DNA from 3 places in the Alteromonas sp. BZK5 genome. Region 1 is predicted to be linked to each of the others. Evidence: predicted binding sites of a transcription regulator. Region 1 holds the regulator's gene; each other region holds the start of a gene.
What was found. Region 1 encodes FNR, which switches genes on or off when oxygen is low (the NO sensors DNR and NnrR bind a similar motif). Its sites were predicted from a motif close to TTGATCTAGATCAA; they were not measured.
Positions count from the first base shown of each region.

Region 1 (4,414 bases):
GGCGAATAAGCCTAAAGCGGCGCAAATAGCTGATAACTTTTCTCGATATTTTGTGACAGCTGTCTTACTGATTTCTGCCTTAACTTATGGCTTTTGGGCATATCAGGGGAGCGACGACGCGTTTTGGATCACCATATCAGTATTGGTAGCAACCTGCCCTTGCGCATTAGGGTTGGCTACACCATCAGCGTTAACCTGCGCTATGGCGAAGTTAAACAAGCAAGGTATTTTGCTTAAACGCGCCGATGCGCTCGAACAAATCACTGATATCGACACCATCGCACTGGATAAAACTGGTACGCTTACACAAGGCAAATTTACCCTTTCAAATGCCTGGTATGCTGACGGTGTAGACAGTGACAGTGCACTTTCAATTGCCCGTGCTCTAGAGTCGCGCTCTGAACACCCAATTGCAAAAGCCTTTAGCCACAATAATGCCTCCAGCAGACAAACTGTCCACAATGTGGTTAATTTTACCGTGACGCCAGGAGGCGGCATTAGCGGTGAAATTAACGACACCTTGTTTTCAATGGGCTCTGCCCAATTTTGTGTCCACGAATCACAACAAAAGCTTCTTAAGGATTATCCGTCAGCTAATGTCTTTCTCACCGTGAAGGGCCGTATTATGGCGGCGTTTGAGGTAAGCGACACGTTGCGAGAGGATACCCAAGAAACCTTGAATATTCTGGCAAAAAGTCACACCCTTGCAGTATTAAGTGGCGATACACAACAAAACGTGGACGCTCTTACCGCTTCCTTGCCAATATCAACAGCTAAAGGTGGGCTCACACCAGAGCAGAAGTACGATGCTGTACAGGCTATGCAGCAATCGGGGGCAAAAGTAATGATGATGGGTGATGGCATTAATGATGCGCCTGTGCTCGCCAGTGCAGATGTGGCTATCGCAGTAGGCAATGCTACAGACGTTGCTAAAACTGCTGCTGATGTCATATTACTTGGCGATCAGCTACTTTCTGTACCTGCACTGATTAAAACCGCACACCAAGTGAAGCAAAAAATTAGACAAAATATAGGATGGTCGGTAGGTTACAACGTTTTGATTCTGCCTTTCGCCGTGTCTGGCCTACTTTCACCGTGGATGGCTGTTGTTGGTATGTCGTTAAGCAGTATTATTGTAGTCACAAACTCAACGCGACTTTTGAGCAAATAGCATGAGTATTATTTACGTATTAATTCCAATCGCCATTATCATAGTCGCTGTCGCTATCGTGATATTCTTTTGGGCGGTGAAAACTAATCAGTTTGAAGATTTAGATCGCCAAGGGTATAGCATACTGTTTGACGATGACCTTCCTCCTGAAGAGAAAAAGCTTGCTGAACAACGCAAGCAACTTCAAGAAAGTAAAATAGATAAAAGCCAAGCGCCTCATGGCAGAGATTAATTACTTCTCTGCATTTCTTATAGGCTTAGCTGGCGGTGTTCACTGTGTGGGCATGTGTGGTGGAATAGTTGCAGCGCTTAGAATGGTATCTCCAAAAGGCGCTTCAGCTGTGCCCTATACCCTTGCCTACAATATAGGTCGCATAACTAGCTATACGCTGGCTGGCGCCTTAACCGGGGCTCTTGGTAAAATCGCCGCAGACTACATACCGCTTGCCAACTATGCGCTGTCTTTACTTAGCGGCATTATGTTATTTCTACTGGCCTGTTATTTGGGCAAATGGTGGACAGGATTAACGGTGCTGGAAAATGCAGGTAAAGGCCTATTTTCCAAACTACAACCTTTATCAAAACGTTTTTTGCCGTTTAAAACCCCTTTTAGCGCAATACCTTACGGATTCATTTGGGGCTGGCTGCCTTGTGGCTTAGTGTATTCAACACTAACATGGTCGTTAGCGGCGGGAACTGCAGTTGAAGGCGCAGCTCTTATGTTTTTCTTTGGTTTAGGTACTCTGCCCACCTTACTCGCCGCTAGTGCTGGTAGTCAGTATCTTATTCGAAGTTTTCAGAACACCTATTTTAGACAAGTTATTGCCGTAATAATGGCCATATATGCAGCTTATCTTATTTGTGGGGCAATCATTTAAAAATCGGTGTATTATGGTGGGGTATTCTTTAAAAGAGCATGCATTATGAGCAAAGGAAGCCAATTTTCTATTCACTGTCAAAACTGTAGTTTCAGCCACCTGTGTTTACCAGTGGCGCTGAACAAAACAGAAATTGAATCTCTTGACGATATTATTGAACGTAAAAAGCCGCTTCATAAGGGCGATACGCTAATTCAAACCGGCGATAAATTTCGTTCGCTATTTGCAGTGAGAACAGGTTCATTTAAATCCTTTGTGACTAATACCGAAGGTGAAGAACAGATTACCGGCTTCCACTTTCCTGGTGACATTATCGGCTTTGATGCATTAAGAGAGAACAAACACCAAAGCTACACGTCTGCGTTAGAAACAGCCATGGTGTGTGAGCTTCCCTACGAAACTCTTGATGAAATGTCGGTACAATTTCCAAAGCTTCGCCATCAAATCATGAGCTTTATGAGTGCAGAAATAAAACAAGATCACGATATGATCATGCTTTTAAACAAACGCACCGCCGAAGAGCGCTTGCTGTACTTCATTTCACACCTGTCGCAACGCTTTGAAGAGCGTGGCTTTTCCCATAGAGAATTCCACTTAACCATGACGCGCAACGAAATTGGAAACTATTTAGGATTAACGATTGAAACGATTAGCCGTCTGTTAAGCCGTTTTCAAAAAGACAACATCATAAAGGTAGACGGCAAGCTTATTACTATTTTGGATTTCGATAGGCTAAACACCAAACTAGCGGCGCTTAACGGCCCTAGCGTTGTCTGCGGTTAGTCCTTTTTAAGTGTTAAATAAGGCGCGCACTAAGCGCGCTTTTTTGTAACCTGTGTTAGCCACCTATCTACCCTTTCAGCGCCACGCCGGTTGCTCCATATTCAATTAGGTACGTTCACTCATGGTCGCCTCGTAAAATTCTTGATCTAAAACAACTTACGTTTTTCCCAATGTCGTTTATAGTTAGTATTAGAAAGCTTCGATTTCGACAGCCGCTACTAAGTTTCGTAGTTAGGGGGACGTTATGATTGAGTGTAAACGAATTCTGGCCGTGGTAGATGCCGAGCGCGATAACCAACCTGCACTGAGCCGTGCTTATGAACTCGCTTCAAAAACAGGCGCTTCAGTTACCGCAATGATGGTGGTATACGACTTATCTTATGATATGACGACCATGCTTAGCCCGGATGAGCGCGAGTCAATGCGCGATGCAGTTACAAAGGAGCATGCAAAATGGCTTGCCACCCACTTAAGAGAACAAGGATTCACTGAAACTGATATCGTTGTAGAATGGAATAATCGTGCGTATGAGTCGATTATTTACTACACCCTAAACAATCAGATAGATTTAGTGGTAAAGGCAACCAAAAAGCACGACGATCTTGCTTCTGTTATTTTCACCCCCACCGACTGGCATTTAATGCGTAAATGCCCTCGGCCAGTATTGCTCGTTAAAGAGCACGACTGGCCAGAAGGAGGAGAGATTATTGCTGCAGTAAACGTAGGCAGTGAAGACGATGAGCACGCCGCACTTAACGATAAGCTCACCCTCATTGCTAACGACTACGCCTCTTTATTGAAAGGGAGCGTAAATTTGGTCAACAGTTACCCTTCTACACCACTTAATATCGCCATAGAAGTGCCTGAGTTCGACCCCGATACCTATCACGACGCGGTAAAAAATCATCATTTAAAAGAAATGCGTAGTCACGCGTTAAAGTACGGTATTCCTGAGAACAAATGCGTAGTAAGAGAAGGCCTTCCGGAAAAGGTCATCCCGCTAGTGGCAAAAACACTGGATGCAGAGCTGGTTGTTATTGGTACCGTTGGCCGTGTGGGCATTTCAGCGGCCCTAATTGGTAACACTGCAGAACACGTGATCGACGAACTCAATTGCGATGTGCTTGCTATTAAGCCAGATGGATTTGTGTCGCCGTTGTCGGTGTAATCTTTTCATCAGTACCGCATAGCCCGTGTTTTCCGTTACTTAGCGGCCAACACGGTATGTCACCAACAAATTTAACTTCACAAGCATGGTCTCGAAAAGCCGCTTTAATGTATAATGGTGGCTTTATCACAAACCAAGCTAGTTAATTATGAGTTTAGGCACAAACAGTGCTGACGCGTCGCCATTAAATGCTGCGCAAAGTAAGCAAAAGTACAACTTCAACAAACTTCAGAAACGACTTCGCCGCAATGTGGGTAAAGCCATTGGCGATTTCGGTATGATTGAAAACAACGACAAAGTAATGGTGTGTTTATCTGGCGGTAAAGACAGCTACACCATGCTAGATATTTTATTGTTTTTAAAGAAGATTGCGCCTATTCATTTTGATATCGTTGCGGTTAATCTTGACCAAAA
Region 1 is NZ_JACSOE010000010.1:69,465-73,878, forward strand. It holds gene BIZ39_RS04780 (heavy metal translocating P-type ATPase) at 1-1,171, shown strand, start outside; gene ccoS (cbb3-type cytochrome oxidase assembly protein CcoS) at 1,173-1,403, shown strand; gene BIZ39_RS04790 (sulfite exporter TauE/SafE family protein) at 1,390-2,049, shown strand; gene fnr (fumarate/nitrate reduction transcriptional regulator Fnr) at 2,095-2,832, shown strand; gene uspE (universal stress protein UspE) at 3,077-4,000, shown strand; gene ttcA (tRNA 2-thiocytidine(32) synthetase TtcA) at 4,149-4,414, shown strand, end outside.

Region 2 (4,414 bases), on a different contig from region 1:
CTCAAACCAGTCCGTTTTATCGAAGTCAAACGCTAACAGGTAACATTCATTTTGCGCCGTTAACGGGTAGATCCCAATCGTGCGTTGCCCTCGAAGATGGGCATTAATGGCACTGTCATCAAAGCGATGGAAGGCTTGGTGGGCACATTCTGAACATGCCGTTTTGGGCTTGTTGCAGATCCCAGCTTGCCATTCATTGGCACAGGAAGGGCTGTATCCGGCTTTGCCTTGCTTAGACTCCCAGCGGAAGGGGTAGACATCTTCGCGTCCGCGAAAGTATTGCTTAAACAGGGCAACCTTGGCCTCGGGTGTCTCAGATTGACTGAAGTACTGTGCTTGATGCGCCATACTTTGTTGCAAAAGCGCACTACGTTCATTAAGCAACGCCGTTTTTTGTTCTTCCAATCGCGCCAGCGCTTCGACGATTTGCGCCAGCCGCGCCTGGGCTCCCGGGATTGTCATGCTACTCAAGCTCCATTATCGTTTGGCATAGGCCCGTTGTGGGAAAGGAGCGCTTCACGGTTTAAGCAAGTGTGCTCCACCTTAGACTTGGAGCTTATCACGAATGCGCTATCCCAGCGCTGAGGCATCCATTGCGTTTCTTGGGGCAGCGCCAGAGGGTGGTCGGTGAGTTTGCGAAAAGTGCGATAACGGGCACGTTCAGGGGAAAAAGACCGTCAACCGCGATTTTGGCCGTCATGGCGCATAAAGAAGGAATATGTTTAATAAAAAATATCCAGATTTACAAGAGTGTGATGAACATGTTGGTGGAACAGTCTATACAGGTAGACACTCATACATTCAGTCCATTAAGTGGGAAGATTTTATAAAAAGCCCTACTCTATACCTCGATATTACTACCGAAATTAGAGACGACCTAGATCGCTATAACATTTCAAAACTTGTTACTGTTGAAGAGTAATCCAACGAAAACTGGACTAAATAACAGAAGAGAGAGCAACATAGCGGATTAAAAAACGAAGACAAAGACATAATCCATTAATATTCAACATTGTATGGATTTGTATGGTATTGATATGAGTTAGTTCGTCTTCGCTCTAATTTCATCTGTCTTCGTTATAATTACTTCAGCTCAAGAACCTCACCACGCTCCAAATTGTCGTACACTTTGCGGAAATCAAAGAACTAAACGGTTACTAAAACCGGTAACCTAGCGAAATAGCATAGACAAAGGGGTCTATTTCAATAGCGCTCACAGAGCCCCGGGTATCACCTAGGTTGAAGCTTGCTTCTGTGTCTATATCTATCCAACGAACGGCGGCATTCAAAAACCATCTTTCGCTTAACTGATAGTCTATTCCCACTTGTGCGGCTAAGCCAAACGAGTTATCTAGAGATAAGTCACTAAGCCCTGCCTCTTCATTAGCTCCCGTAAATTGCTCGTCATAAATAAACGTATAGTTTAGGCCCGCACCCACATAGGGCTGAAAAGCACTTGATGGATCGTTAAAGTAATAGTCAACCGTCACTGTGGGCGGAAGGTGGGTTACTTCGCCTAGCTGGTTACCTGTTCCTAATGGGTTATCGATAGCGAAATTAACGTCATGTGTGAACGGTGTTGCGGCTAATACTTCTACGTTAACTCTATCCGTGATGAAATAGGCCGCGGTGAGGCCCAATTGCGTGTTGTTATCAATGTTCAGGCCAAAGCCCAAGTCGTCACCCACGTTAATGTTTGAAGACGATTCATCAGGTGCAACCGTGGCAAAGCCACCTCGGACGAGAATGTCGCCTTTTTCAAATGCAACTGCACTGGATGCTGAAGCAATAAAGGGAAGGGCGGTTAGTGCTAAAGCTAAGTTTTTCATCGTAGTCTCTCAGTCTGATAATTAAACACAGATAAGACTAAACAGACTTACTTAAAAAGAACTTTCTAGAAGATTAACATTAGATTAAAAGCCTACGCCTAAAAATTCGCTCACACGGTATTCGCATCTTCCCTAGAAAGGTCTGCCGCAATCGCTCAACAATATCTGGAAGATATTTGTCTATCCAGACAGTTTCAGTTACCAGCTTGTACGTGAGGGAAGAGAATTCCGCGTAGACTTTGATTTAACTCAGCCGGTTGATGCCCCTCCTGCCCCTGGGCACCAGGTAATCGACACGAATTTCTCTTATTAGACATTACCAGGTTAACGCCATCCCCCAGCATCTTAATAATTTTCGCTGGGGGCTCGCTTTTTATAACCAACGTCAGCAAATTTTACCGGCTATTCGTCGCCCATAACCTCATCAAACAGCGCATTAAACTGCGACAGTCCTTCCTGTAAGTGCGCCTCGGGAATCGTCAGCGGCGGTAAAAAGCGAATGACATTGCCGTAAAAGCCACAGGCCAGCAGGATCAGGCCATAGTCCAGTGCCTTGCCGATAATGGCTTTGGTGAGTGCCGGGTTAGGCGTCGAAACACTGCCGTCGGTCATTAGCTCCAGCGCGATCATCGCGCCGTGCCCGCGTACGTCGGCGACCACCTCGGGGTAGCGTGTTTTCAGTGCGTTAAGTGATTCCATAAAACGCCGTTCAATCATGATTGCCCGCTCTGTGAGCTTCTCCTGTTCAATCACGTCGAGCACGGCAAGGCCTGCCGCGCAGCCCAGCGGCGAGCCGCCATAGGTACCGCCCAGTCCGCCAACCGGCGCGGTATCCATGACCTCGGCCTTACCCACGACTGCAGAAATAGGAATACCACCGGCGATCCCTTTTGCCATGGTCATCAGGTCCGGCTCAATCCCCGCCACTTCTGTATGAAACATATGCCCGGTACGGGCAAAACCAGACTGTATTTCATCACAAATGAGTAGGATTCCGTGTTCTTCGCACAGGGCCTTCAGCGCACGCATAAAGGTCGGCGAGGCGATGTAAAAGCCGCCTTCACCCTGTATAGGCTCGATGATAATCGCCGCCACGTCGCGCGGCGAAATATCCACTTTCATCAAGGTGCTGAGCGCGGCCAGGCTTTGCTCGTCGCTAATGCCATGCAGTGGATTGGGATACGGTGCGTGATAAATCTCGCCCGGAAACGGTCCGAAGTGGTCTTTATAGGGCGTAACCTTGCCGGTCAGCCCCATAGTGAGATTGGTGCGGCCATGAAAGCCGCCGTTAAACGCAATCACACCCCGACGTCCGGTATGGGCGCGGGCAATTTTAACCGCATTTTCCACCGCTTCTGCGCCCGTGGTAACGAACATGGCCTTTTTGGGGCTGTTCCCCGGCGCCAGTTCGGTGAGCTTTTCTGCCAGTGCCACCGCACTTTCGTAGGGGTTTACCATCACGCAGCTATGGCTGAAATTCTCCATTTGTTCCGTGACCGCCTCAACCAGCGCGGGGTGGGCATGGCCGGTGTTGCATACAGCAATACCGGTACCAAAATCCAGATAGCGGTGTCCTTCAACGTCCCAGACCTCGGCGTTTTTGGCGTGAGACACATACACCGGATAAAGGTTGCCCTGACCGTTGGCAAACACCGCCCGTTTGCGTTGTTGTAGTGATAGATTGGTCGCCATACTAGTATCCTCCCAGACAGCGGTATTGAAGTGAAAGGTAATCGTCCAGTCCGTATTTCGAACCTTCGCGACCGAAACCGGATTGTTTAACGCCGCCAAACGGCGCAGCCGGGTTGGAAATCGCGGCGTCATTAATGCCCACCATGCCCACATCAAGCTGGTCGGCTACGCGGCGCATGCGCGTATAATCCTGGGTATAGAGGTAGGCCGCCAGTCCGTATTCGGTGTGATTAGCCAGCGTTATCGCGTCCTTTTCGTCATCAAAGGACGTGACCGTAACAACCGGGCCAAAAATCTCCTGATTAAAAATGAGCATCGAGGGGGTAACGCCGGTTAACAGGGTGGGCGGATAGAACGCGGTCTTGTCCCATGCGCGGGAATAATGATGGGTGGCGCCCTGGTTAATGGCCTGATGCACCAGTTCATCCACGTGGTTTGCGGCCTGCTCGCTTATGAGTGGCCCCATGTCCGCGGCTTCTAATCCATCACCGACGGTCAGCGTGCGCATTTTCTCTGTCAGCGCGCTGACAAACGCATCGTGACACTTCCGGTGCACCAAAAAGCGATTGGCACACACACAGGTTTGCCCAGCATTTCTGAACTTAGCCAGCATGGCACCGTTAACTGCTGCATCAATATCGGCGTCATCAAACACGATAAACGGGGCGTTGCCTCCCAATTCCATAGAAACCCGCTTCACCGTTGACGCACAGTCCTGAATCAGTTGCTGCCCGACCTGCGTTGATCCGGTAAAGGAAAATTTCGCCACCCGCGGTGACTGGGTGAGCACTTTGCCGAGCTTCCGTGCGTCAGTACCGGTCACCATGTTCAGTACGCCGTCAGGGATCCCGGCGTCCTGACCCAGTTTAGCCATGGCCAGTGCACTTAAGGGT
Region 2 is NZ_JACSOE010000006.1:3,589-8,002, reverse strand. It holds gene BIZ39_RS03000 (TOTE conflict system archaeo-eukaryotic primase domain-containing protein) at 1-462, opposite strand, end outside; gene BIZ39_RS02995 (hypothetical protein) at 719-922, shown strand; gene BIZ39_RS02990 (OmpW/AlkL family protein) at 1,158-1,829, opposite strand; gene gabT (4-aminobutyrate--2-oxoglutarate transaminase) at 2,232-3,521, opposite strand; gene BIZ39_RS02980 (NAD-dependent succinate-semialdehyde dehydrogenase) at 3,523-4,414, opposite strand, start outside.
Region 2: BIZ39_RS02990 (OmpW/AlkL family protein) is a predicted target of FNR. The motif match lies at 2,069-2,082, and genes of this name have one in related genera.

Region 3 (4,414 bases), on a different contig from region 1:
GATAAATCGAGAATGTCGTTGATCAGTGCTGCCTGAGTTGATGCCGCGCGCTTTATCACGCCAAGGGCATCAGTCATTCTGTCCACATTGCCGACATCCATAAGCGCTAAATCGGTCCACCCCACAATGGAGTTAAGTGGTGAACGTAGCTCGTGAGAAATGCTGGCAAGAAACTGATCTTTCGCTTTATCCAGCTCTTCTAATTTACTAATTTGCTTATCGAGCGACGCTTTTAAGCTTAGCGCGTAAGGTATAAACAGATGATCAAAACCTTCAATGATTAGTTGGTCATCTTCGGTCCACTCTACCGATTCATCAGCGACACTTTGCAAATACATATCAAACGAATTACGAGGAGTAAGAGACTTTCCAATATCTTTTCTGGCTGCATCGCGACCCGCCCAACGAATGGTCTTGTCTTTCTGCTCCCTAAACCAAACCGTGTAGTAGCCCAGTTTTGAAGACACGCAGGAAATATACATGCCTCGAATGCCGTTTAGGTCGCCACTATCTAAAATTTCGTTTGTTAATCGGTTTATAGCAATGGACTGCTCAGAGCCGCTAATGGCAAATTTTTCGAGTAATTTTGCCAAGGTTTTCTCTGTGGGAGTCTTACCAACCAGATAGTTGCCCGTAGGGGTAACCACCGCCATACCGCACGAATCAGCAACATCCAGTAAGTCTCCTTCTTTCTGCGTGATGGCCTCAAGCGGGTTCGTGAATGAAGTAAGCTGATGAACAATATAGTTCAGCTTGCGTTGGCGAATTTGAAATTGCTCTTTCTTTTTATGCAGTGCTTTCGTGTGAAGCTGCCAGGCATAAAGGTGACCTAATGATTCGCAAACTAAACGTTTCTTCTGGTCGATGTAAGCAGGTTCACTGTTGTGGCATGCTAACAATCCCCACAGCTTACCCTCAAAAACAAGCGAAACTGAAAATGAAGAGCGGATCCCCATATTTTTAAGGTAGGCAATGTGCATAGGCGAAACAGAGCGAACCATTGACATTGATAAATCCAATGGCGGACGTTCTGCCTCTTTAACCGAAGGCTTAAGGCCTATAACTTGCTCTTCTACATCGTAGACACAGCGCACTCGATTTTTTAGATACAGTTCACGGGCCTGACTGGGGATGTCCGAAGCCGGAAACTTCAACCCTTTGAATGAGCGAGAATCTGTACTTGCGGCTTCACCAATTACTTCACCACAGTAGGTTTTGTCAAACTGATAAACCATGACCGAGTCGAAACCTATGTATTGCTTAAATACCTGAGCGATAGCATCGGCAACATCGCCTATGGAGTCGCGGTCATCGACATTGGGTAACAATGCGCGAATATCTACATCCATTGGCACCCATTGCTGCGCCGCCTCAAAGCTTAGTTGAGGGGTTGGCTCAAGCTCAATAACTAACAGCCCATTAGAATCGAAGGCAACGCCACTCCCTTCTTTCTCCCAATCTTTGAGATGGAGCGCATTTTCAGCAAACTTCCACTGGTAGGCGTGGCGTACATTTCCGCCTTTTACAGCATCATAAATAGTCTGGAATGTGCGCGCTTCAGGAGTGGGAATGTCAATTAGTTCAGTGATAAGTGTTTCACCGGGAACGACGTCTACTTTGAACATGTCATTAATGTTCTCGCTCACTACCTGAATTTTTTTAGTACTAGGATTGATGGCAATGACATACCCAAAACTCTGCACGCTTTCAATCAAGTGAATTGCTTCATCTTCACAGTTTTGAAGCGTTGTAGGGGTATGGTCAATTGTTTGCATTACTTTGCGCCAAATATCAATAAAGCGAATTTTCGCAGTGTGTTCCTAGACTTACTCTATAAGATACCAATTTTCTATTGAAGAAGCATGTCAAATCACTGCAGCGCTTAATAAGAAGAATATTAAATTTTCAAAAATTCGTACGCAATATCACGAATAAAACTTGTGTTTATTGATCCTAAGCAATAAACTTTCAGTAATTTCTGAAACTTCTGGAAGGCAAAAATGAAAATGACGCCTTTAATTACATCTGCGGTTATGCACTTTGGTGAAATGGGAAGTCGTTGGGGTTTCAACAGAACAGTTGGGCAAATTCTAGCGCTTATTGTTTTAAACGAAGAGCCCATTTCGGCGCAGGAAATTGCGGATGCGCTCAACATATCCAGAGGCAATACCAGCATGGGTTTAAAAGAGCTTCAGTCATGGCGCTTAGTTAAACAGCATCTTGTTCCTGGTGAGAGAAAAGAGTTCTTTATTCCGGCTGGCGATATTTGGACACTGGCCAATAGAGTGTTTGAAGAACGAAGAAAGCGCGAGATAGACCCAACAATGAGTCTACTGCGTGATTTGTTGCTTGACGCACCTGCCAATGAAAAAGAGGCGAATGCACAACATAAACTGAACGAAATTCACGATTTACTCGAATCAATTACGGCATGGTCTGAAGAGCTTCAAAATCTTGGACCTGAAAAGTTAAACACGTTGATGAAGTTGGGTTCTGGCGTGGGCCGTATGCTTGAGCTTAAGGACAAGCTACTTCCGGGGAAAAACAGCGTTAACTAAGGGGGCCTTCTGTGGATGCATTCTTGCTGTCTCGTTTACAATTTGCGTTAAATATTAGTTTTCATATTTTGTTTCCAACCATCACCATGGCGATGGGCTGGTTTCTATTTTACTTTAAGCTGCGCTCTAATATTTCAGGTCACCCTGTGTGGATGCGTATGTATCGCTTTTGGGTACGTGTCTTTGCCCTAAGCTTCGCCTTGGGTGTAGTAAGCGGCGTCACCATGTCATTTCAGTTTGGTACTAACTGGCCTGGATTTATGGAGAAAGTAGGTAATGTGGCGGGGCCACTACTCGGTTATGAGGTACTTACCGCCTTTTTCTTAGAAGCCACGTTTTTAGGCATCATGCTGTTTGGCATACGCCGTGTTCCGAACTGGCTGCATACGGCTTCAACCCTTATTGTTGCACTTGGCACCACTACTTCTGCGTTCTGGATATTAGCCTTAAATAGCTGGATGCAAACCCCGCAGGGTTTTGAAGTGGTCGACGGTGTGGTGTATGCCACAAACTGGAAAGAAATTATCTTTAACCCGTCTTTCCCTTACCGCTTTGTACATATGATGTTAGCGTCTGGACTGACGGCCAGCTTCCTGATAGCTGGGCTTTCGGCCTACCGCATGCTTAAAGGCGACGACAAGCTTGCACCTAAGCTCGCGCTTAAAACCGCCACCTATACGGCGGCAGTGTTAATCCCGCTACAAATTTTTGCTGGTGACATGCATGGTTTAAATACGCTTGAGCATCAGCCTCAGAAAGTAGCGGCGATGGAAGGACTTTGGGAAACCACTGAAGGCGCACCTTTGTTGCTTTTTGCAATTCCTGACGAAGAAAGCAAAGAGAATCATTTTGAAATTCCCATTCCCTATGGTGCAAGTTTAATTCTTACTCACGAACTTAAGGGCGAGATTAAGGGGTTAAATGAGTTTGAAGGAGAGCATCCGCCCGTTGCTCCTGTTTTCTTCGGTTTTAGGGTTATGGTGGGTATGGGCATGTTGATGCTCGCTGTGTCATGGCTTGGCAGTCTTTATCTTATGCGTAACAAAGACTTCCCAATTTGGCTTAAACGCACGTTTGCAGGCATGGCGTTTAGCGGCTGGATTGCTACGTTAGCAGGCTGGTACGTAACGGAAATAGGCCGTCAGCCCTATTTGGTAAGTGGTGTATTAAGAACCGCTGATGCCGTTACCCAGTTACCACCGGCGAATATTGCTCTGTCGTTCACGCTCTATCTTGTTATCTATACGGTGCTTCTAATCGCATACATGGGAACACTTATGTTGATGTGCAGAAGAGCCGTTGAAATTGAAGAGATAACGACGGAAGAGCGCGAAGTTGCCAAGGCAAAAATGCAACCTACTGACCCAGACCCAAGCACGGTTTAAGGAGAGCAAACATGTTTGAAAATGTATCAGCAGAAATGCTCGGAAATATTTATGTGGGTTTACTTGGTCTATCTGTATTGCTGTACGCCATTTTAGATGGCTACGACTTGGGTGTGGGTGTACTTATCCCGCCAAGAACAGAAGCGTTTCGCGATGACATGATAGCCTCCATAGGGCCTTACTGGGATGCTAATGAGACGTGGCTTGTGCTCGCCATAGGTCTACTGCTTGTTGCCTTCCCTGAAGCCCATAGTGAGTTTTTACAAACCTTGTACTTGCCTGCCACCTTCATGTTATTAGGGCTTATTTTGCGCGGCGTAGCGTTTGATTTTCGCGCTAAGGTTGTGCAGGTGAAAAAGCGTAAGTGGGACATGGTATTCAAATACGGTTCGCTGTTAACCACATTAGCTCAAGGGTATATGTTGGGTATATACGTGACGGGGCTTCGCACAGATATTTGGGCGCAAGGCT
Region 3 is NZ_JACSOE010000026.1:9,594-14,007, forward strand. It holds gene BIZ39_RS09760 (ATP-binding protein) at 1-1,775, opposite strand, end outside; gene BIZ39_RS09765 (GbsR/MarR family transcriptional regulator) at 2,001-2,558, shown strand; gene BIZ39_RS09770 (cytochrome ubiquinol oxidase subunit I) at 2,570-3,943, shown strand; gene BIZ39_RS09775 (cytochrome d ubiquinol oxidase subunit II) at 3,955-4,414, shown strand, end outside.
Region 3: BIZ39_RS09765 (GbsR/MarR family transcriptional regulator) is a predicted target of FNR. The motif match lies at 1,948-1,961, and genes of this name have one in related genera.